DNA from 3 places in the Photobacterium sp. WH77 genome. Region 3 is predicted to be linked to each of the others. Evidence: predicted binding sites of a transcription regulator. Region 3 holds the regulator's gene; each other region holds the start of a gene.
The links. Region 3 encodes MetJ, which represses methionine synthesis genes. Its sites were predicted from a motif close to TTAGACNTNTANANGTCTAA; they were not measured.
Positions count from the first base shown of each region.

Region 1: a site for MetJ is predicted at 5,509-5,528, ahead of metN (methionine ABC transporter ATP-binding protein MetN). Genes of this name have one in related genera too.
Region 2: a site for MetJ is predicted at 3,443-3,462, ahead of metH (methionine synthase). Genes of this name have one in related genera too.

Region 1 covers NZ_JAKLTE010000023.1:1,436-10,000, forward strand. The annotation lists gene L6J37_RS18230 (ABC transporter ATP-binding protein) at 1-604, opposite strand, end outside; gene L6J37_RS18235 (extracellular solute-binding protein) at 621-2,453, opposite strand; gene L6J37_RS18240 (ABC transporter permease) at 2,487-3,530, opposite strand; gene L6J37_RS18245 (ABC transporter permease subunit) at 3,532-4,557, opposite strand; gene gmhB (D-glycero-beta-D-manno-heptose 1,7-bisphosphate 7-phosphatase) at 4,828-5,385, opposite strand; gene metN (methionine ABC transporter ATP-binding protein MetN) at 5,727-6,761, shown strand; gene L6J37_RS18260 (methionine ABC transporter permease) at 6,751-7,437, shown strand; gene L6J37_RS18265 (MetQ/NlpA family lipoprotein) at 7,561-8,385, shown strand; gene ykgO (type B 50S ribosomal protein L36) at 8,491-8,565, opposite strand, start outside.
Region 2 covers NZ_JAKLTE010000005.1:399-6,478, reverse strand. The annotation lists gene metH (methionine synthase) at 1-3,387, opposite strand, end outside; gene L6J37_RS06450 (cation:proton antiporter) at 3,587-4,924, shown strand; gene metA (homoserine O-acetyltransferase MetA) at 4,985-5,926, opposite strand.
Region 3 covers NZ_JAKLTE010000007.1:53,475-62,039, reverse strand. The annotation lists gene L6J37_RS09570 (malic enzyme-like NAD(P)-binding protein) at 1-1,031, shown strand, start outside; gene metJ (met regulon transcriptional regulator MetJ) at 1,109-1,426, opposite strand; gene L6J37_RS09560 (O-succinylhomoserine (thiol)-lyase) at 1,615-2,784, shown strand; gene L6J37_RS09555 (bifunctional aspartate kinase/homoserine dehydrogenase II) at 2,781-5,186, shown strand; gene metF (methylenetetrahydrofolate reductase) at 5,468-6,370, shown strand; gene L6J37_RS09545 (PadR family transcriptional regulator) at 6,506-7,078, opposite strand; gene ppc (phosphoenolpyruvate carboxylase) at 7,446-8,565, opposite strand, start outside.

The DNA of each region.
Region 1 (8,565 bases), on a different contig from region 3:
TCAATTTCAGGATTTCGGCCTGGATCGTGACATCCAGTGCCGTGGTCGGCTCATCACAGATCAGAATGTCTGGCTTGCAGGCCAGCGCCATGGCGATCATCACCCGTTGCCGCATGCCGCCGGACAAGCTGTGGGGATATTCATGCAGGCGTTTTTCGGCCATGGGTATCTGCACTTTATTCAGCATGTCCAGTGAATAACGGTTACGCTCCTTTTTGTTCAGTTCCGGACGATGAAGCGCCAGCACTTCGTTAAGCTGTTTACCTATGGTGTACACAGGATTGAGTGCTGTCATTGGGTCCTGAAAGATCATTGATATGCGATCGCCACGCATAGCGCACATGTCCTGGGCGGAAAGTTCGAGTAAGTTCGTCTCCCGGTACAAAACCTTGCCATTGGTTACCCGGCCATAAGGCTTTGGCAGCAGGCCCATGACAGACATGGCCGTCACGCTTTTGCCTGACCCTGACTCGCCGACCAACCCAAGAGTGCGGCCTTTTCTGACATCAAATGACACGCCGTGCAGTACCTTTACCACACCGTCATCTGTGCAAAACTCAGTTTCCAGCCCCTCTACCCGCAGGATAACCTGATGCTCGTTCATTTCGCCCTCCGCCCGCTTACAGCTTGTATGCCTCTTCCATGATAGTGACGGGCTCGAAGGTTTTGCCTGACTTCATAGCCGCTTTGGTTTCACGCTTCAGCGACTCATCAATCCAATACGTGCCCAGATCCCGGAACGTCCCCGAGGGAAACAGAAATTCAGTGGATTTTGTCATCGCCGGTTGCGGTATCTGCAGCCAGCGCCAGTAAGCTTCACGGGCATAGGGGCGCATGTAACCAGGAATAATGACGCTGGCCTGATCCACAATGACCTGTATTTGCTTGGCGAGAGCTTTCTTTTTATTCAAGTCAAATTCGGAACGATAGGCCAGGATCAGCCGGTCTAATTCAGGGGTGCTGTAATTGGTGAAGTTATTATTCTGCGGCTTATTGGCGTTCTCAGAGTAGAAATATTCCCAGTATTGGGGGATTTCGCTGGTGCCCATAGAGTGAAAAGAGAGCTCGTGCTTTTTCTCCAGCACATATTTGAATGCCGATGAACCATCAACCAGATTCAGGGTGTATTCGAGCCCGGCCAGTTTGGCCTGTTCTTTCAGATAAGCCACTTGTGGTGTCAGGTAGCCGTAGCTGTAGGTGATAGCAAACGAAAGCCGCTGTCCTTTATCGTTGATCCGAATGCCATCCGGGCCAATGTTACCGAACCCCGCTTTTGTAAAATATTCAATCGCGGTATCCGGATCAAACGGTGGCGCTTTCAGCTCGCTGTTGGTGTAATCACCATGCCCGACTCCCATCGGGTTGGGTTTCCTGATGACATCACCACGTAAGACTTTCTCAATCAGACCATCAAAATCGGTGGCGTATGCCAGGCCTTTACGGATATCCAGATTCCCCAGCAGTGGTTTGGCGGTATTTAGCCATAATCCACCCGCGCCCATGGGGACTTGATTATATCCCCAAAACTTATGGATGTAGCCATGCTCAAAATTGGGGGTGTCCGACTTCTCGCGCCACAACTCAGGGGTGTCCAGCCAGAAAGAGTCCAGATTGCCTTTTTCAAAGTGCTGACGGGCAATGTCTTTGTCGCGTATCACTTTGACGCGAATTTTCTCGACATTATAACGATACAGATAATAAGGATTTGAGTATCCCCACCAGTCTTTGCCAACATGTTTGAAAGTGATCGACTTGCCTTTTTTGATATCGTCAATGTAATACGGGCCGGCGGACGGCTCGGCTTTAAAGTTGTAGTAGCGAACAAAGTTATCTTCTACCCCATCACTGTTTTTATCGACTTTCGGTTTATAGAAATGAGCGGGACGGGGCTGCAGATTGGTGTACAGCATCAACTCTTCTTTATTGCGTTTTTCTGCTGATACCACAGCAAAGGTGTGAGCATCATATTTAACGACATCGGCAATCTGCTGGGTATAAAAGGTGTTATACCAGGGGGCAACTATGTCTTTGGAGCGCATAAACGTCAGTACATAGATGAAATCATCCGCCGTAATAGGCTTTCCATCAGACCATCTGGCGTTGGGGTTAATACGATAATAAACGGTTTTATCGTCATTGCCATAAGCCCATTCACTGGCGATATCCGGGATCCAGGCCTTGGTATCAGGATGACGGGTTACTGCAGCGGGTCGGCTGTCAAGCAGCCAGGTACGGAAGCGGCCGTTGGAATCCGGTCCGACGATACGAAATGTCTGCGGAAAACTCTCAATATAAGTATTAAAAGTGCCGCCGAATTTGGCATGCGGAGAAGCAAAACGCGGCTCATGCAGATTAGACTCCCATTTCAGCCCGGCCGGAAGCTCGGCTGCCCCTGCCGGTGCACCGCTCAATGTGATGGTCCAAAAGGCGAAAATGTTCAGTATCTTTCTCATCGTACATCCTTGTTATCTGGCTACACGTCTTTATTAACTATAACGGGTAAATTTTTTCGGATCGAAAGCCGCACGCACGCTCTCACCGATAAAGGTCACCATTACCAGGACCAGCACGATGGCCGTCACCACGGTAATCACAATCCAGGGCGCACCCAAATTCGATTTCCCTTGCTGCAGTAAATCTCCCCAACTGGGTGTCGGCGGCATTAAGCCCAGACCAAGATAATCCAGTGCCGTTAACGCTGTAATATTGGCTGCTATGGTAAACGGAGCCAATGTCACTATCATCACCATAACATTGGGCAAAATGTGCGCGTAAAGAATCCGCCAGTTTGAGGCGCCCAGTGCCTTCGCGGCCATCACGTAATCCCGGGCCACTTCTTTGTAGGTCATAGTGCGCATGTACCAGGTCATCCCCATCCAGCCGAACAGCACATTGATGGCGACAAAAAGCGTAAACGAAGGCTGAGTAATAGAGACAAGTATCATGATGACATAGAGAAAAGGCACCATTGACCAGATTTCGATAAAACGCTGCACCAGCAAGTCAAACTTTCCGCCCCAAAAACCCATCGCACAGCCGACAGCTGTACCTATGGCATAGGAAATAGCCATGGTCAGTAAGGCAAAACCCATAGTGATACGAAAACCGTAAACCAGCCGGGCTAGAATATCCCGCCCTATGGTATCGGTGCCAAGATAATGCCGGGACTGGGCGTCAGGCGCGGTGGGAGGATAATCCCCGCTAAAATCCTGTTCATAGGGGTTCCAGGGCACAAGCGGCATCAGCACAAAATTATCCGTATCGCTTTGCGAAAAAGCCTGCTGCAATTCCCGGTACTGTGCCTCGCTTTGGTACTCCTGCCCGAACTGAGTGCCAGGCAGCACATCGCTGACGACCGGAAAATAGTACTCCCCCTGATACTTGACGATCAGCGCTTTGCTGTTAATCAAAAACTCGGCAAAGAAGGATAACACCAGCAGTGTGGATAATATTATCAGTGACCAGTAACCTCGCTTTATCGTTTTAAAACGCTGGATTTTCTTTTTTGTCAGTGGGCTAAGTGTCAGCATCTCAGGCTCCGAATCTCACTCGGGGATCAATCATGGCAACACAAGCATCGGAAATGATATTGCCCAGCATTAATAACGCAGCATTTATCGCAACGATTCCCATCACCACAGGATAGTCCCGCTCAATGATAGATTCGTACCCCAGCAGACCGATCCCATCAATATTGAATATCACCTCAATCAAGAAAGACCCTGTCATAAAGAACAGCAAGGAGTTGCCAAAGTGGCTGGCGATAGGAATAAGACTATTGCGGAGCGCATGGCGGCGAACCGCGGTCGAAAAGGGTAACCCTTTGGCGATAGCTGTACGGATATAATCCGCTGACAATGTTTCCATCATGTTGTTTTTCATCGTCATTGTCAGAGTGGCAAAATCACCAATCAGATAACAAATCAGCGGCAGACAGGCATGCCAGAGGATATCTTTAACCTGCTGCCAGAGTGATTCATAGTCATCGAAATCGTCACTGACAAAGCCGCCCATTGGAAACCATTCCAGCTGATAGCTGAAAAGCGTAATAAGCATCACCCCTACCACATACCCCGGCAAGGCATAACCGACAAAAATCAGAATTGAAGATCCGGAGTCAAAGCCGCTGCCGTGTTTTAAGGCTTTGTAGTAACCCAGAGGAATAGAGATAAAGTAACTGAGAAAAAAGGTCACACCGCCGTAGAACATGGACACCGGCAGCCTGTCCATAATCATGTCCCAGACAGGTTCGTAGTAACGGGTCGACAATCCGAAGTCCAGATGCAGCATTTTCATCAGCCACTCGGAATAAGCTTCAAATACCGGCTTGTCTAATCCGTAAAACGCATTGAGTTCGGCCAGTTGATCTTCTGACAGTGCATTGCTTTCCCCTGCCATAGAAGGAGACATAGACATACTTTGCTGCGCCTGAATACTGGCCAGCATACGCTCGACCGGTCCGCCCGGCACAAAACGGGTGAGGGCAAAAATAAGAATCGTAATGCCGATAAAAGTGGGGATTACCAGCACCAAACGGCGCAAAAAGTATGAAAGCATGAAGGTAAATGACTCCTGTCATTGTCCGCCTGTTCCTTGGTCTAGTCAGTATAGCAGTTGGTTGAATGTCTAATGATGATCCAAACAGCAGCCTGCTCACTATTTGACAATAAAAACATGAGTTTATATTTACCCCTGTCTCAAAGGGAAAATACTGCCCTGATATTCTGACCCACCTGGCAGACCATCAGAGTGATCACTATTCAGATATAAAAAAACAGACACGTTTTGAGCGTGTCTGTTTTTGTGAACCTTAAAGATGCCGGACAGTTAGTTGCGGGCCGCTAACCAGGCCGGGACATCCGCGACACTGTCGAGCACAACCGATGCCAGTGCCTCCCCTTCTTGAGTGACTGGCTTACCGGTACGCACCAGAATTCTGGTGCCCACGTCAGCCGCTTGCGCCGCTGTCATATCATCGGTTTTATCGCCAATCATCACTGAACGGGCCATATCAATGTTCAGAAAATCGCGGGCTGAAATAAACATGCCTGGCTTGGGCTTGCGGCAATCACAATCTTGCAGATAATCGCCCTTTCCTTCTGTCGGGTGATGCGGGCAGTAATAGATGCCGTCAAATTCAACACCGTTATCGACAAAATTCCAGTCCATCCACTCTGTCAGGGTCAGGAATTCATCTTCGGTATACATGCCTCTGGCAATACCGGCCTGATTGGTCACCAGCACCAGAAGGTAACCCTGCTCTTTCAGTTTCTTGCAGGCGTCAAACACCCCTTCGATATATTCAAAATCGTCAACAGTATGGACATAGCCGTGATCAACGTTAATGACGCCGTCACGATCAATAAACACAGCAGGCTTAGCCAAGCGATCACCTAAAGATAGAAATCAAATTCGCTAAATTATGGCATGGCTGACACACGGAATCATCTCTTTATCCTCAGGCAGACTGGCTGACACTTTTCCGGCTAAATCGCAGTGTTTTTTGATTTAGCCGTCTAGACGTAAAAATATCTATTGACTTAGCCATCTAGACACCCTAGCATCCACAACAGATGACACGGAAAAATTGCGATAACACAAGAAGATGACAAGGTCTATCGCTTAAACTACACACAAAAACACTAATACAGGCGAAATTACGACCATAAAGCTATGCTGGTTTACAACACAGCAAGCAAGTTAAAAAAGCAGTAGCAGGACACAGCATGATAGAGATCAACAGGGTCAATAAAACCTTCAAAGTCGGGGATAAAGACATCCACGCCTTACGCGATATCAACCTCAGCATTGAGCAAGGCACAATTTTTGGTGTCATCGGTGCGTCCGGTGCGGGAAAAAGTACCCTGATACGTTGCGTTAACTTGCTTGAGAAGCCAACCTCAGGACACATCATTGTTGATGGTATCGATCTCACTCAGCTCTCTAATCAGGAATTAACGCTGGCTCGCCGTAAAATCGGCATGATTTTCCAGCACTTCAATCTGTTATCGTCCCGCACCGTTTTCGACAATGTCGCGCTGCCGCTGGAACTGGCTGGCACGGATAAAGCGGAAGTCAAACGCAAAGTAACCGAATTGCTCAATCTGGTTGGTTTAGCTGACAAACATCAGTCCTACCCGTCAAACCTCAGCGGCGGACAAAAACAACGGGTGGCTATTGCCCGTGCCCTGGCCTCTGATCCTAAAGTCCTGTTGTGTGACGAAGCCACCAGCGCACTGGATCCGGCCACCACCCAGTCCATTCTTGAGTTACTGAAAGAAATCAATAATAAGCTGAACCTGACCATTTTGCTGATCACCCATGAAATGAACGTGGTGAAAAGCATCTGTTCAGAAGTAGCCATCATAGGCAACGGCGAGCTGGTCGAGAAAGGTCCGGTGGGTGATATCTTTGCCCATCCGAAAACAGAACTGGCACGTGAATTTATCCGTTCTACCTTAGATCTGTCGATACCGGAAGATTATAAAGCGCGCCTGGAAACAGAGCGTACAGAGACTAACTACCCTCTGATACGGCTGGAATTCACCGGCGCTTCCGTGGATGCGCCACTGCTCAGTCAGGCATCGCGGCAGTTCGGTATTGATGCCAACATTCTGAGTGCCGACATGGACTATGCCGGCGGTGTGAAGTTCGGCCTGATGCTGGCGGAATTTTTTGGCTCTGAAGAAGCGACACAACAAGCCATCGCTTTCCTTCGCGAACACAAAGTAAATGTAGAGGTGCTGGGTTATGTTGCTTGATTCTATCGCCACCTGGTGGCAAACCAACGAACGCCTGATTGGTCTGCTGACGGACGCTTTAGGCGAAACACTGATGATGGTCTTCGCTTCCGGCCTGATTGGTTTCGCCATCGGCATTCCTGTGGGTGTCGCTCTGCACCTGACCAAGCCCAACGGCCTGCTGGCCAACCCGGGCTTTAATAAAGTGCTGGGTGGTGTGGTTAATATCGGCCGCTCCATCCCGTTCATTATTCTGCTGGTGGCCATTATTCCATTCACCCGCTTTGTGGTGGGCAGTTCCATCGGTACTGCGGCGGCCATTGTGCCACTGACAGTCGGCGCAATTCCCTTTATCGCCCGTCTGGTGGAAGGTGCACTGCTCGAAGTACCCAGCGGTCTGGTTGAAGCCGCGCAAGCTATGGGTGCCACGCCAGTGCAAATCATTCGCAAGGTACTGCTGCCGGAAGCGCTGCCGGGCATTATTAATGCCGTCACCATTACTCTGGTCACTCTGGTCAGCTACTCGGCCATGGCAGGTACAGTCGGCGGCGGCGGTTTAGGTGATGTCGGTATCCGCTATGGTTATCAGCGCTTTGACGGCACAGTCATGATGATCACTGTGATCATGCTGGTCGTGTTAGTACAGCTGATCCAGTCCGCCGGGGATCATCTGGTCCGCCGCGTCGACCACAGATAAGTTTGACGGGAACACAACAGAAAACTCACATCCGCCGGACATGGCTTGCCGGCGAAACCGATAAGTTACAGAAATACAACGACAACAAAGTACAGGGATTCCCTGAACAATAGGAGAAGTACAATGGCTCTGAATATTAAACATTTCTTTGCAGTCGCGGGTCTGGCGTCAGCTCTGGCACTGACTGGCTGTGGCGAAAAACAGGAATCTACCGCTGCTGCTGACAACAGCAAAATCAAAGTGGGTGTGATGGCCGGTGCAGAAGCGCAGGTAGCTGAAGTGGCCGCCAAAGAAGCCAAAGACAAGTATGGTCTGGACGTTGAGCTGATCACTTTCACCGACTATGTGTCACCTAACGCGGCGCTGGAAGAAGGCTCGATCGACGTTAACGCCTTCCAGCATAAACCTTATCTGGATCAGCAAATTAAAGACCGTGGCTACAAGTTCGCGATTGCCGGTAACACCTTTGTCTACCCGATTGCAGCCTACTCAAGCAAAATCGCTTCTATCGATGAGCTGCAAGACGGTGATCAGATCGCAGTGCCAAACGATCCAACCAACCTGGGCCGCTCGCTGCTGTTGCTGCAGCAACAAGGTCTGATCAAACTTAAAGACGGCGCAGGCCTGACAGCCACTGTGCTGGATATCGTTGAAAATCCAAAGAACCTGGACATCGTTGAACTGGAAGCACCGCAACTGCCGCGCTCTCTGGATGACGTCAAACTGGCCATTATCAACAACACCTACGCCAGCACTATCGACTTGTCTCCGGATCATGACGGTATCTTTGTGGAAGACAAAGAATCACCTTATGTGAACCTGATTGTTGCCCGTGAAGATAACGTGAATGCCGAAAACGTGCAGACCTTTATCAAGGCATATCAGTCTGATGCGGTGAACGATGCAGCGATGGAGATCTTCAAAGGCGGCATTGTCAAAGGCTGGTAAGCCATCGCCTCACAACACCTTGCCGATAAAAGTTCAAAAGCCCCTGCAAAGGGGCTTTTGTTGTTCTGGATGGGGAACAATGATCTGATCAGACAGCTCGGTCGTTTACTTCTTCTTTTTCACCGTACCCTGCACGGCTTTAAAGCGTGGATTGGATTTGCAAATTACGTAAATGCGGCC
Region 2 (6,080 bases), on a different contig from region 3:
TTTCTCACGGATCAGATCTTCGTTACTCAGGTTCTCGTCCGGTGCATAGCCCCAGATCTCCTTACGGACAGTCTCATGCATGAATTCCGCAAAGGCTTCAGCAAGACGATCTGCCACCGCTTGAATCATAATCGCGTTGTAATCATCGCCTTTGGCTTTGAACTGATCGGCAATCTCATATTCACCGATTCCGCCGGTTACCGCAAAGGCACCAATCCAGTCAGCTTTACCGCTTTCTTTCGGGGCAATGTAATCCGACAGACAGTAATTCGGCCCTTTGGGTTTCTCTGTCTGCTGGCGCAGTCCGCGTAAGGTTGTCAGTACCTGGGCTCGGGTCTCATCGGTGTAGACTTCGATATCATCACCAATATTATTGGCCGGGAATAAGCCACAGACACCATTGGCCTTTATCATGCCGCTGGCTTCGATCTCATCCAGCAGCTGATTGGCATCATCAAATAGGCGCAGGGCTTCCTGACCCACTACTTCGTGGCGCAAAATGGTGGGATATTTACCACTCAGCGACCAGGTCATAAAGAAGGGCGTCCAGTCGATATAACGCCGCAATGTCGCGATTTCAAAATCCTTGAACACGTGGATCCCCGGCTTTTTCGGCGCGGGAGGAGTGTAGCTATTCCAGTCAATCGCCACTTTATTGGCGCGGGCAGTTTCCAGGCTGACAGGAGCACTTCGTGGACGCTTGCGGGCGTGTTGCTCCCGCACTACCTCGTATTCCTTGTCAAGGCGCTCAACAAACGCTGGCCGCTGGGCATCCGACAAGAGTGCCGAACATACCCCTACAGCACGCGAGGCGTTTGAGACATAAACGACAGGGGCATGGTAGTTCTGCTCAATTTTGACTGCCGTGTGGGCCTTGGACGTTGTTGCCCCGCCAATCAGCAAAGGAAGATCAAAGCCCTGGCGCTCCATTTCTTTGGCAACATGCACCATTTCATCAAGTGAAGGAGTGATCAGCCCGGAGAGGCCGATAATATCGACCTTCTCTTCTTTGGCCACTTTCAGGATCTTGTCGCAAGACACCATGACGCCCAGATCGATGATCTCGTAGTTATTACACTGCAGCACCACTCCGACAATATTTTTACCGATATCGTGCACATCGCCTTTCACCGTGGCGAGCAGTATTTTGCCGTTAGTGCGTCCGACTTGCTTCTCGGCATTGATGTAAGGTTCGAGATAAGCGACGGCCTGTTTCATCACCCGAGCTGATTTCACCACCTGAGGCAAGAACATTTTACCTTCACCGAACAGATCACCGACTATGTTCATACCTGCCATCAAAGGCCCTTCAATCACCTCTAACGGTTTTTCCGCGTTCTGACGGGCTTCTTCGGTATCTTCAACAATAAACTCAGTGATCCCTTTGACCAGCGCATGGGACAGGCGTTTATCGACCGGCCAGCCGCGCCATTCAGCGGCTGTTTTATCTTCTACCGCTTCGCCGCTGCCCCGGTACTTATCCGCAAGATCCAGCAAGCGCTCGGTAGAGTCATCCCGGCGATTCAATACAACGTCTTCAACGGCTTCGCGTAACTCGTCTGCCAGGTCATCGTAAATGGCCAGCTGACCGGCATTCACAATGCCCATATCCATGCCATTTTTAAAACAGTGATACAGGAATACGGCATGAATCGCTTCCCGCACAGGATCATTACCACGGAACGAGAAAGACACATTCGAAACACCACCCGACACCATCGCATGTGGCAGAGTGCGCTTGATGTCTCCTACAGCTTCAATGAAATCAACCGCGTAGTTATTGTGCTCATCAATCCCGGTAGCTACTGCGAAAATGTTCGGGTCAAAAATGATATCTTCCGGCGGGTAGCCCACCTCATCAACCAGAATGCGATAGGCATTGGTACAGATCTCTATCTTACGCTCACGGGTATCGGCCTGACCCACTTCATCAAACGCCATCACAATCACGGCTGCGCCATAGCGGCGAATCAGTTTCGCCTGTTCAACAAACCTCTCTTTACCTTCTTTGAGAGATATTGAGTTAACAATTGGCTTACCCTGCACACACTTAAGGCCAGCTTCCAGTATTTCCCACTTGGATGAGTCAATCATAATGGGGACACGGGAGATTTCAGGCTCAGAGGCACACAGGTTCAGAAAGCGCACCATGGCAGCTTCGGCATCCAGCATGCCTTCATCCATATTGATATCGATGATCTGAGCACCGGCTTCCACCTGCTGACGTGCCACTTCCAGCGCTTCGTCATAAAGCTCTTCTTTGATTAACCTACGGAAACGGGCTGAACCTGTCACATTGGTCCGCTCACCGACATTGACAAATAAAGTGTCTTTTTCAATGGTTAGCGGCTCAAGCCCTGATAAACGGCAGGCCACAGGAATCTCAGGCAATGGACGTGGCGCTACATTCTCCGTCACCCGGGCCATTTCACGAATATGCTCTGGCGTGGTGCCACAACAACCGCCCACCAGGTTCAGAAAGCCGGACTCCGCCCATTCTTTGATATGCTCAGCCATTTCTGTCGCTTCAAGGTCATACTCGCCGAATGCGTTTGGCAGACCGGCATTCGGGTGCGCTGATACCGCACACTCAGAAATACGTGATAATTCTTCCACATACTGACGCAGCTCATCCGGACCCAATGCACAGTTAAGGCCAAATGAAATAGGTTTGACGTGTCGCAGAGAATTGTAAAAAGCTTCAGTGGTTTGTCCTGATAAGGTGCGGCCGGAGGCATCGGTGATTGTGCCTGAAATCATAACAGGCAAAGTCACGCCCAGCTCTTCAAAGACCTTATCCACGGCAAACGCACAGGCTTTGGCATTCAGGGTATCAAAAATAGTTTCAATCAGGATGATATCGGACCCGCCAGCTATCAGGGCGCGGGTTGATTCGGAATACGCTGCTACCAGCAGATCAAACGACACGTTCCTGAAACCGGGATCGTTCACATCCGGTGATATCGAACAGGTACGGTTAGTCGGACCGAGAACACCAGCTACAAATCGTGGTTTGTCCGGTGTTTTCGCCGTCCACTCATCAGCCGCCTGACGAGCCAGCTTTGCCGCTTCGAAATTAATCTCGGCACTCAGACTCTCCATGTCATAGTCAGCCATGGCAATAGTCGTTGAGTTGAAAGTGTTGGTCTCAAGAATATCAGCGCCGGCTTCAAGATAAGCGGAGTGAATATCCTTAATCAGTTGCGGCTGGGAGAGTACCAGCAGATCGTTATTGCCTTTAAGATCCGAATGCCAATCAGAAAAACGTTCACCACGGTAATCCTCTTCATCCAGCTTGTAGCTCTGGATCATGGTGCCCATGCCCCCATCTATGATGAGGATCTGTTCCTTAAGTCGCTTTTGTAATAAATCCGTACCCTTCGACACTGCTTACTTCCTTACACTTAAACCTATCAGCTGCTAACATCCTATCACAGCCTGATTGGAAATCTAGACGTCCATATATCGTTTGCGGAAACTTATTATCCAAGCGTAAGCCTAAAGTTTTTATGGCTATCAGAGGCCCGAGCATTTATATTTTGTCACAATTTTTGCTTAACACTTTAACAACAGATGAGGATCAAGGATGTCGGTATACAGTACCCTCTGTTTTCTCGCCGCCGCTGCGATGGTTATTGCCTTTATTAACCACAAAATAGGTAAGATGCAAACCACTATCGCCATCACAGCCGGTGCTATTATTTTATCGCTCGGAATTGTGATCGCAGGCCACAACGGCTGGTTTCACCTCGAAGAAATTGCTGCGGAACAGCTGGGTCAGATCGATTTCGAAAGCTTTCTGCTAAAAGGCATTTTAGGCTTCTTACTTTTTGCTGGCGGTTTAGGGATCAAGCTGCCACATCTCGAAGATCAAAAATGGGAAATCACCATTCTGGCTCTGGGGGCCACACTGTTTTCCACATTCTTCATCGGTGGCAGCCTTTGGTGGATATGCCAGATGCTGGGAATCCAGTTAGACCTGATTTACTGCCTGCTGTTCGGCGCATTAATTTCACCGACGGACCCGATAGCCGTGCTGGCGATAGTAAAAAAACTGCACGCGCCGCGCCGCATCTCCACACAAATTGAAGGTGAGTCGCTGTTTAACGATGGATTTGGCCTGGTCATCTTCGTCACTTTGTTTACCATCGCCTTTGGTGATGAAGCACCTACTGTGCTGGGTGTTGGCCATCTTTTCCTGCAGGAAGCCATTGGTGGCATAACCTATGGTTTTGTTCTCGGCCTGCTGTTCCATTATCTGATCAGTTCGACAGACGATCACTCCATGGAACTTCTGCTGACTCTGGGAATCCCAACGGCTGGTTATGCTTTTGCCGATGTTATTCATGTGTCCGGGCCGCTAGCTATGGTGGTCTCCGGTATCATGATAGGCAACTGGACCCGTTATATCGGCTTTTCTAAAGAGAGTGAAGACCATCTGGATCACTTCTGGGAGTTGGTTGATGAATTCCTGAACGGTGTACTCTTCCTGCTGATTGGTATGAGCATGCTGTCTTTCAGCTTCCATGAGGAAGACTGGACACTGATGGTGATAGCTGTGCCGCTGGTGCTACTGGCGCGCTACCTGAGTGTGAAGCTGTCGTATCTTGGCTTTAAACGTTTTCGCCAATACAATCCCGAGTCGGTGAAGATCCTCACTTGGGGTGGCTTGCGCGGTGGTCTTGCTCTGGCGATGGCGATGGCGATCCCTGCCGGTGTTATCGTTATTCCGGAGAAAAATATTGATGTGAAAGAGATAATTCTGGTGATGACCTATTCAGTCGTGGTGTTCTCTATCCTGATCCAGGGCTCTACCATTACACCTATGATCGAAAAAGCTAAAGCCTGGGAAGCGAAGAAAGCGAAAGAGAACAAACAAACCGCTCATGCTCACCAACAACCGGAAACCGATCCCAAATCCTGAATACTGACGATGAAAAAGACCTGCTTTGGCAGGTCTTTTTATTTGTGAGGGCAACGTCAATCAGTCGTCCTTGGTGAATTTATCTTCCGAGAAGTGATCCAAATCATAAGGCGTTTGCTGATAGACGCAATAGTTCAGCCAGTTGGCAAATAACAAATGGCCATGACTGCGCCAACTCGCAACAGGCGGTTTATCCGGATCATTATCCTGATAGTAATTTACTGGGATTTTGGGCTCCATCCCCTCTCCCAGATCACGCATATATTCATTATGTAATGTATGGGCATCGTATTCAGGATGTCCTGTCACGAAGACATTACGCTTATCTTTGGTGGCGGCTAAATACACTCCTGCCTGATCTGAGGTGGCCAGAATGTCCAGATCAGTGTGCTCCGATAAAAACTCAGGCGAGAAGTCGGCATAGCGCGAGTGGGGAGCCCAAAAGGTATCGTCAAAACCTCTCAGAAGAGGATGATGGGGATTGTGGACCCTATGGGTGTAGATACCTGATAATTTCTCTTTGCGGGTACGCTTAGGTAAATCGTACATCAGCTTAAGCCCAGCCTGAGCGGCCCAGCACACATACATGGTCGAAGTCACGTGCCCTTTCGCCCAGGTCAGAATGGCCTGGATTTCTTCCCAGTACAGCACATCTTCAAACTGCACTAAGCCCAGCGGAGCACCTGTCACAATCAAACCATCGAAATTTCTGTGCTTCACCATTTCGAATTGCCGGTAGAACGTATCCAAATGCTCCGTTGGCGTATTTTTCGTCGGGCGGTTATCAATCCGCAGTAACTCAACATCAACCTGCAGAGGGCTGTTTGATAACAGACGGAGAAACTGAGTTTCAGTTTCAATTTTTTTCGGCATCAGATTAAGCAACAATACCTTCAGCGGGCGAATTTCCTGACTGGCAGCGCGTTTTGCAGACATGACGAAGATATTCTCACTACGAAGAATATCAGTTGCCGGTAACTGATCAGGAATTTTAATGGGCATGTGTTGCTCTCCCTAAGATGTACAGACGTCCAGATACCCAAAAATTATAGAATTTCTACTCACACTGCAAGCTTTACCGCATTAAAAGAATTATAGATAGTTAAGAACATAATGAATAATTCTAATGAGAGCAGCAGGCTAGCGAAAGAGACGC
Region 3 (8,565 bases):
GTACGGCCATTCTTGGCTTGGGTAACCTGGGGCCGTTGGCTTCTAAGCCGGTTATGGAAGGTAAGGCCCTGCTGTTCAAGCGTTTCGCTGGCCTGGATTCGATTGATATCGAAGTGAAACACCGTACCATCGACGAGTTCGTTGATACTGTGGCCAATATCGCCGATACCTTTGGTGGTATTAACCTGGAAGATATCAAAGCCCCCGATTGTTTTGAGATTGAAAAACGCCTGATCGAACGTTGCCAGGTGCCTGTGTTCCATGATGACCAGCACGGTACGGCAATTGTAACGGCAGCCGGTATGCTGAACGCACTGGAACTGCAGGGCAAAGATATCAAAGAAGCAGTGATCATCTGCCTGGGTGCCGGCGCAGCGGCCGTCGCCTGTATGGAACTGTTGATCAAATGCGGCGCGCAGCGTGAAAAAATCTACATGCTGGATCGCAAAGGTGTGATTCACACCCGTCGTGATGACATCAACGAGTATAAGCAACTGTTTGCCAACAACACAGATAAGCGCACCCTGGAAGATGTTATCGAAGGCGCGGATATCTTTGTCGGTGTCTCTGGCCCGGATCTGCTGGCCCCTGAGTCGCTGAAACTGATGGCTGACAAGCCGATCGTGTTTGCCTGTTCAAACCCGGATCCGGAAATTAAACCTGAGCTGGCCCATGCGGTTCGTAATGATCTGATCATGGGAACCGGCCGTTCGGATTATCCGAACCAGGTAAATAACGTCATTTGTTTCCCGTTTATCTTCCGTGGTGCGTTGGATGTGCGTGCCAGCGAGATTAACGATGAAATGAAACTGGCTGCGGTGAACGCTATCCGCGAACTGGCCAAAGAACCGGTACCGGCAGAAGTTGTTAAAGCAGCAGGTGTGGATAAGCTGGAGTTCGGTCCGGACTATATTATCCCTAAACCTATGGATCCGCGTTTGTTGCCACGGGTTGCCAAAGCGGTTGCGGTAGCGGCTGTGGAATCCGGCGTTGCCCGTATCGAAATGCCTGTGGGTTACATGGAAGTGTAATGACATACAGTGTGTGCTTATGATTGAAAAAACCAGCCATATGGCTGGTTTTTTTTTATCTCAAGGCGTTATGTTGATTATTCGTTGATGTCTTCGTACTCAATACCCAGGCTGTCCATGATGGCCTTAGCTTCTGCCGGTAAATCGTCAGGGCGATCTTTGCGGATATCTTCATCCGTTGGCAGTGGCTGGCCGGTGTAGGCATGCAGGAATGCTTCGCACAGCAGTTCACTGTTGGTGGCGTGGCGAAGGTTATTTACCTGACGGCGGGTGCGTTCATCTGTGAGGATTTTCAACACCTTTAATGGGATAGAGACAGTGATTTTCTTGACCTGCTCATTTTTCTTGCCATGTTCCGCATAAGGGCTGATGTACTCACCGTTCCACTTTGCCATTGTTTACCTTCTCAGCGATATAGGGTTTTGAAATATTGTATGGGGGGAATTTTAGCGGCATTTACTGCCACAAGCAAAGACATATAGACGTCTAGAAGTGTTGACGTCTTTTTTAAATCTCGCTAAGGTTGAAGCATCTTACTCTCGTCGGCCTCTGGCCTGGTCCCAGAAACAAGGAAGCAAATTACATGAGTGACAAGAAAACAGCTACTATCGCTGTTCGCAGCGGCATTGAAACCGATCAGCAATTTCGTGCAGTGGTGCCACCTATTTACTTGACCTCAACCTATGGCTTCCCTGAATTAGGGACTTTACCTCAGTACGATTATTCCCGCTCGGGAAATCCCACCCGTAATTTACTGGCAGACACTCTGGCGGAACTGGAAGGCGGAGCGGGTGGTGTGGTGACCAGTTGCGGTACAGCGGCGATTAACCTGCTGGCAACGGCGCAGCTGGGGTCGGATGATCTGGTTGTGGCCCCCCATGACTGCTACGGCGGTACCTACCGCTTGTTCAATACCCGTGCCGGCAAAGGTGACTTCAAGGTGCTTTTTGTCGATCAGGGCAACCCTAAGGCACTGGCTGAAGCACTGGCCAGAAAACCTAAACTGGTGTGGGTTGAAACGCCGTCCAACCCCTTGTTGCGGGTGATTGACGTCGAGCAGCTGTGTTTGCAGGCGCATGACGCGGGAGCGCTGGTGGCGGTGGATAACACTTTCCTCTCGCCGGCGCTGCAGCAGCCTATCGCGCTGGGCGCAGACTTCGTGGTGCATTCCACCACTAAATATATCAATGGGCATTCCGATGTGGTTGGCGGGGTGCTGATTGCGAAAGACAGCGAGCACGCCGAGAACTTGTCCTGGTGGGCCAACTGTATCGGCGCCACCGGCGCGCCCTTTGATGCTTACCTGACCCTGCGCGGCGTACGTACTTTGATGGCACGTATGCGTGTCCATGAAGAAAATTCCGCCCGGCTGCTGGCCTATCTGCAAACCCAGCCGCTGGTGGGTAAGATTTATCACCCCAGCCTGGCAGATCACCCAGGTCATGAGATTGCGGCCCGGCAGCAAAAAGGCTTTGGCTCCATGCTGAGTTTTGAGCTGGCCGGCAGCATGCAGCAACTGGAAGTTTTTGTGGCGTCTTTGCACGATTTCTCTCTGGCTGAGTCACTGGGCGGCACGGAGAGCCTGATTGCGCATCCTGCCAGCATGACCCACCGTGCCATGTCGGATGAGGCGCAGCGCGAGGCCGGTATCTTGCCGTCGTTGCTGCGTCTGTCTGTGGGCCTTGAAGATGCTGATGATTTGATTGCCGATCTGGCTCAGGCCTTTACCAAAGCGGCGGAGGTCAGTGAATGACCCTGACACGTCAGCTGCACAAATTTGGCGGCAGCAGTTTAGCGGATGCCAGCTGTTACCGTAATGTCGTCCATATTCTCGAGCAGTATTCCAGCGCCGATGATCTGGTGGTGGTCTCGGCAGCCGGTAAAACAACCAACCGACTGATTCAGTGGCTGTCTTTGCTGAGCAAAGATGGCCGGCTGGCGCATGAAAGCCTGCAGGATTTGCGCACCTTCCAGCAGCACCTCATCGAAGAGCTGCTAGAGGAAACCGTGGCGGATGAGCTGTTAACCTCGCTGCATCTGGAGTTCAGTGAGCTGGGTCAGCTTACTGACAGCGAGATCACCCCGGCCAGACAAGCCTGGGTACTCGGACACGGTGAACTCTGGTCCTCCCGATTACTGGCCGCACTGCTGACACACAAAGGCATGGCGGCACGTGCGCTGGACTCGCGGAGTTTCCTGCGTGCCGAGCGCGCCGCTCAGCCGGAAGTTGACCGCGGCCGTTCACTGCCGTTGCTGCAAAATGAGCTGGCACAGCACAGTGGTCATCGCATGGTGATCACAGGTTTTATGGCCAGCAATCAAGCCGGAGAAACCGTACTGCTGGGGCGCAATGGTTCGGATTATTCCGCCACTGTTATCGGCGCCCTGGCCGGTGTCAGCCGGGTGACCATCTGGAGTGATGTCGCCGGTGTCTACAGTGCGGATCCCCGTCTGGTCAGTGATGCTTGTCTGTTGCCCTTGCTGCGTCTTGATGAGGCCGACGAGCTGGCTCGTCTGGCGGCTCCTGTGCTGCACAGCCGCACGCTGCAACCTGTGGCCCAGAGTGCCATCGACCTGACACTGCGCTGCAGCCTGCAGCCGGAATCTGGCTCGACCCGTGTGGAGCGGGTACTGGCATCTGGCCGTGGCGCCAAAATCATTACCTCTCTGGATGAGGTCTGTCTGCTGGAGCTGTCTGTCTCCCGTGCCCAGACGCTGGAGCAGGTGGAGCGCGAGCTGGCGACTCTGCTGCCGAAAGCGCAGCTGATCCCGCTGGCTCAAGCGGTGGAAACCGACAAAGGACAGATTCTGCTGGCATATACCGCCGAAGTGGCCAACGGGGTACTGGCACTGCTGCAGGACAGCGGTTTACCGGCCGAGATCCGTTTGCGCGACGGTTTTACTATGGTGGCCGCGGTAGGGGCCGGGGTGGTGATAAACCCTGTGCACTGTCATGGCTTCCAGCAGCAGTTGAAAGGCCAGCCGGTCGAATTTATTGCCGAAGCCGAATCCGGGCTGAGTCTGGTGGCGGTGCTGCGGCAGGCCGATACCCAGGCCCTGGTTCAGCTGATTCACCAAAATTTGTTCCAGGCGCAAAAGCGTATCGGTCTGATCTTGTGCGGCAAGGGCAATATCGGCAGCCGCTGGCTGGAGTTGCTGGAAGAAGAAAAGGTGGCGCTGGAAAAGCGTCACGGCATGAGCTTTACCCTGATAGGGGTGGCCGACAGCCGGCGCTACTGGCTTAATCTGCAGGGCATTGAGCCAGTTCAGGCTCTGACCCGGTTTGATGATGAAGCCACAGACGGCACGGACTGGCTCCCGGCTCTGGGGCAGCATGACTATGATGAGCTGGTGGTACTGGATGTCACCGCCAGCAAAGCACTGTCTGAGCGTTACCCGGAATTTGCCAGCCACGGCCTGCATCTGATTTCTGCCAACAAAGTCGCCGGTTCTGCAAAAGGCAAAGTCTACCGCGCTGTGGTGGATGCGTTCGAGAAAAGCAGCCGCCACTGGCTGTATAACGCCACTGTGGGGGCCGGATTGCCGGTCAATCATACGGTCAAAGATTTGCGCGACAGCGGGGATACGATTATTGCCGTATCCGGCATTTTCTCGGGCACTCTGTCCTGGCTGTTCCAGCAGTTCGACGGCAGCCTGCCTTTCAGTCAGTTGCTTGAACAGGCCTGGCAGCAGGGGCTGACGGAGCCGGATCCCCGCCACGATCTGGACGGCAGCGACGTGATGCGAAAGCTGGTGATTTTAGCGCGTGAATCCGGACTGGCACTGGAGCCTGAACAGGTCAAAGTTGAGTCATTGGTGCCAGAGGAGCTGGAAGCCCTGAGTCTGGACGCCTTTTTTGAGCAAAGTGATGTGCTTGATGAGCGCTTGCAGGCGCGCCTGAGCAAAGCGCAGCGTGAGGGAAAAGTCCTGCGCTATATCGCGCGGCTGGACAAAAATGGTCACGCCGTGGTGGGCCTGGAAGCGCTGGAGCCTGAGCATGCGCTGGCGAACCTACTGCCGTGCGACAACATCTTTGCGATTGAAAGCCGCTGGTACCGGGACAATCCGCTTGTTATCCGCGGTCCTGGTGCGGGCAGGGATGTGACGGCAGGGGCGTTATTGTCGGATTTGAACCGACTGGCCCGGCTTTTGTAAGATTTTCCCGTTATGAGATAGATCCAAAGGGTAGCCTTGCGCTGCCCTTTTTGTTTCTTGTTGCTGTTTTTTCCCAGCATTGGTGCTGCCTGGCGGGCAATCGGCATAGTAAAACTCTGGACTTGAATAAACTGGGTTTTGATGTTGAGAAAAATTCATGTTCACGCGGTTGACATTAATTTGGTTACAAGACATTCTGTGGACATATAGACGTCTAAATGGTTGTTTGGCGTCAGAGTTCAGAGGGAAGGCCGCAGGCCAGCAGCAGGAAGGTTTCAATTATGGGTTATTCTTACGCCAGTCACTTGGATGCGTTAAATCAAAACATCGCCGATTTGAACGGCGCAATCAATGTATCATTTGAATTCTTTCCGCCAAGTTCGCCTGCGATGGAAGAAACCCTCTGGTCATCAATCCATCGTCTGAAAACGCTCAAGCCGAAATTTGTGTCTGTGACTTACGGTGCCAACTCAGGCGAGCGTGACCGTACCCACTCGATCATCAAAGACATCAAAGATCAGACCGGCCTGCTGGCCGCGCCTCACCTGACCTGTATCGATGCCACGCGTGATGAACTGCGTGCCATCGCCCGTGACTACTGGAAAAGCGGGATACGCAATATCGTGGCGCTGCGGGGCGATTTGCCGCCACAGGGCGGTAAGCCGGATATGTATGCGGTCGATTTAGTCGAGCTGCTGCGTGAAGAAGCGGATTTTGATATTTCTGTGGCGGCTTACCCTGAAGTGCACCCGGAAGCGAAAAGTGCCCAGGCCGACCTGATTAACCTCAAGCGTAAAGTCGATGCCGGTGCCAGCCGTGCAATCACTCAGTTCTTTTTTGATGTTGAAAGCTACCTGCGCTTTCGTGATCGCTGTGTTGCCGCCGGTATTGATGTCGAAATCGTCCCGGGCATCTTGCCTGTGGTGAACATGAAGCAGGCCAAGCGCTTCGCGCAGGCCAACAATGTGAAAATCCCTAACTGGTTAGAGAAACAATATCAGGGGCTGGATGACGATTTACTGAGCCGTCAGATGGTCGGGGCCAGTAACGCGATTGATATGGTGCGGGTACTGAGCCGTGAAGGGGTTAAAGATTTCCATTTCTACACCCTTAACCGTGCTGAGCTGACTTATGCGATTTGCCATACCTTAGGTGTGCGTGCCGAAGCTGACGTCATTGCCTGATGACAGTAGCGGGCAGGAAAAGAAAAAGCCGCATTGCGGCTTTTTTTGTATCTGGCTGGCAGATGACGAATCGGCCCTGATGAGTAGCTGAGGAGCCGATAGGTCACTGATGCCAGTGTATCAGGGTCTGCAGGGTTACTCAGCGGCCATGGCGACATTGCTGTCGGCGCTGTCGATATCTTGCAGTTCTACCAGGACTTCTTCCGCCCAGTCGATCCAAGCCTGTCGGTTATGGATACCGCGACGCAGTGTCAGGCGATCGAGGCGCGACTGACGATCCATTTCTTTGTAATTGGCGAAATGGACTTTTTCCAGCTCGTGGTAATGGTTCATCAGGGTGTGTGATTCCTCGATCAGTGCTTCCAACTGGCGCTGCATAGGCAGTGAGTTGTGTACACCGCAAACCAGGAGTTTGGCAGAGAATTCATCACGAATGGTCGGATTGCGGGCAGGCTCCTGGAACCACTCAAACAGCGCCTGACGGCCCAGATCAGTGATAGAGTAGACCTTGCGATCCGGCTTGCCTTCCTGAGGTTCCAGTTTGCAGGTAACCTGATTGTTGGTGGCCATTTTGTTTAGCTCACGGTAAACCTGCTGGTGACTGGCTTTCCAGAAATAGCCGATACTGTGAGAAAACTCTTTAGTTATGTCGTAGCCGGTCGCGTCGCGCGAACTCAGCACGGTCAATATGACGTGTGGTAGTGACATCTCTTCTATCCGTTAAAATACTACAAAAAAATAAACCGACCAGGCATAACGTTACCCTTCCGCTCTCAGGCGTTTTTATAATCGTCTTGTTGCAGTGCCCGGTCGAGATCACATAGGATATCATCAATTTATTCTCTGCAACCACTGGAAGCATAAATATTCCATGATGAACAGTGAGCAATTACTTATCTTGTGACGCTCGTCCAATTATGTAGACTGCGCGCAGTGCACAAAGTTTCAATCAAATTGATTCACAGCACTCATATAGACCTTAGTTGAAAGGAAGAAAGTTATGCTGTCTAAATTATGGACAAAAAAAACAGGCCACCTGCCGGCGGCCTGTTTGATGTTGCGAAGAGGTGAAGTATTAACCCGTATTACGCATACCGGCGGAAATGCCGGCAATGGTGACCATCAGGGCTTCTTCCAGAATCGGCGATTCGCTCTCCAGCTGGCGGGTACGGTGCAGTAACTCCGCCTGCAGCATGTTGAGTGGCTCAACATACACATTGCGCAGCCGGATAGATTCTGCCCCCCAGGGATCCTGCTCCATCAGGTGATCGCTGTTCTCCACGTTGAGAACCACCTTGATATCCTGTTGCAGTTGATTGCGAAGTTCCTGTCCCAGCGGCCATAAACTCTTATCGGTCAGCCGCTGATCATAGTATTCGGCAATCTGGATATTGGTTTTGCTGTATACCATTTCCAGCATACCTAGTCGCGTTGAGAAGAATGGCCATTCACGGCACATTTCTTCCAGCAGCTCAGAATGGCCCTGATCGATGACATGCTGAATTGCTTTACCGGCACCCAGCCAGGCTGGCAGCAGCAGACGGTTCTGACTCCAGGCGAAAATCCACGGGATGGCGCGTAAGCTTTCTACGCCGCCCTGAGGATTCCGCTTGGACGGGCGAGAACCCAGTGGCAGTTTACCCAGCTCCATTTCAGGTGTGGCGGCGCGGAAATAAGGCACGAAGGAATCATGGCCGCGGACCACCGAGCGATAGGCTTCGCAGGAGACATCTGACAGCACGTCCATCACATCACGCCACTGCTGTTTAGGCGCCGGCGGCGGCAGCAGGTTGGCTTCCAGAATGGCACTGGCGTACAGGTTCAGGCTGTTGACGGCCACATCAGGCAGACCCAGTTTAAAGCGGATCATCTCGCCTTGCTCGGTCACCCGCAGACCACCTTTGAGGCTGCGCGGAGGCTGAGACAGCAGGGCCGCGTGCGCGGGTGCGCCGCCACGACCAATACTGCCGCCACGACCGTGGAACAGGGTCAGTTCAACACCTGCGTTATCACACACATTGACCAGGGCTTCCATCGCGCGGTATTGCGCCCAGCCTGCCGCGGTGACACCGGCATCTTTAGCTGAGTCGGAATAGCCGATCATCACCATTTGATGATTCTGGATGAAACCTCGATACCAGTCGATGCTCATCAGCTGGGTAATCACAGACTCCGCATTATTGAGGTCATCCAGA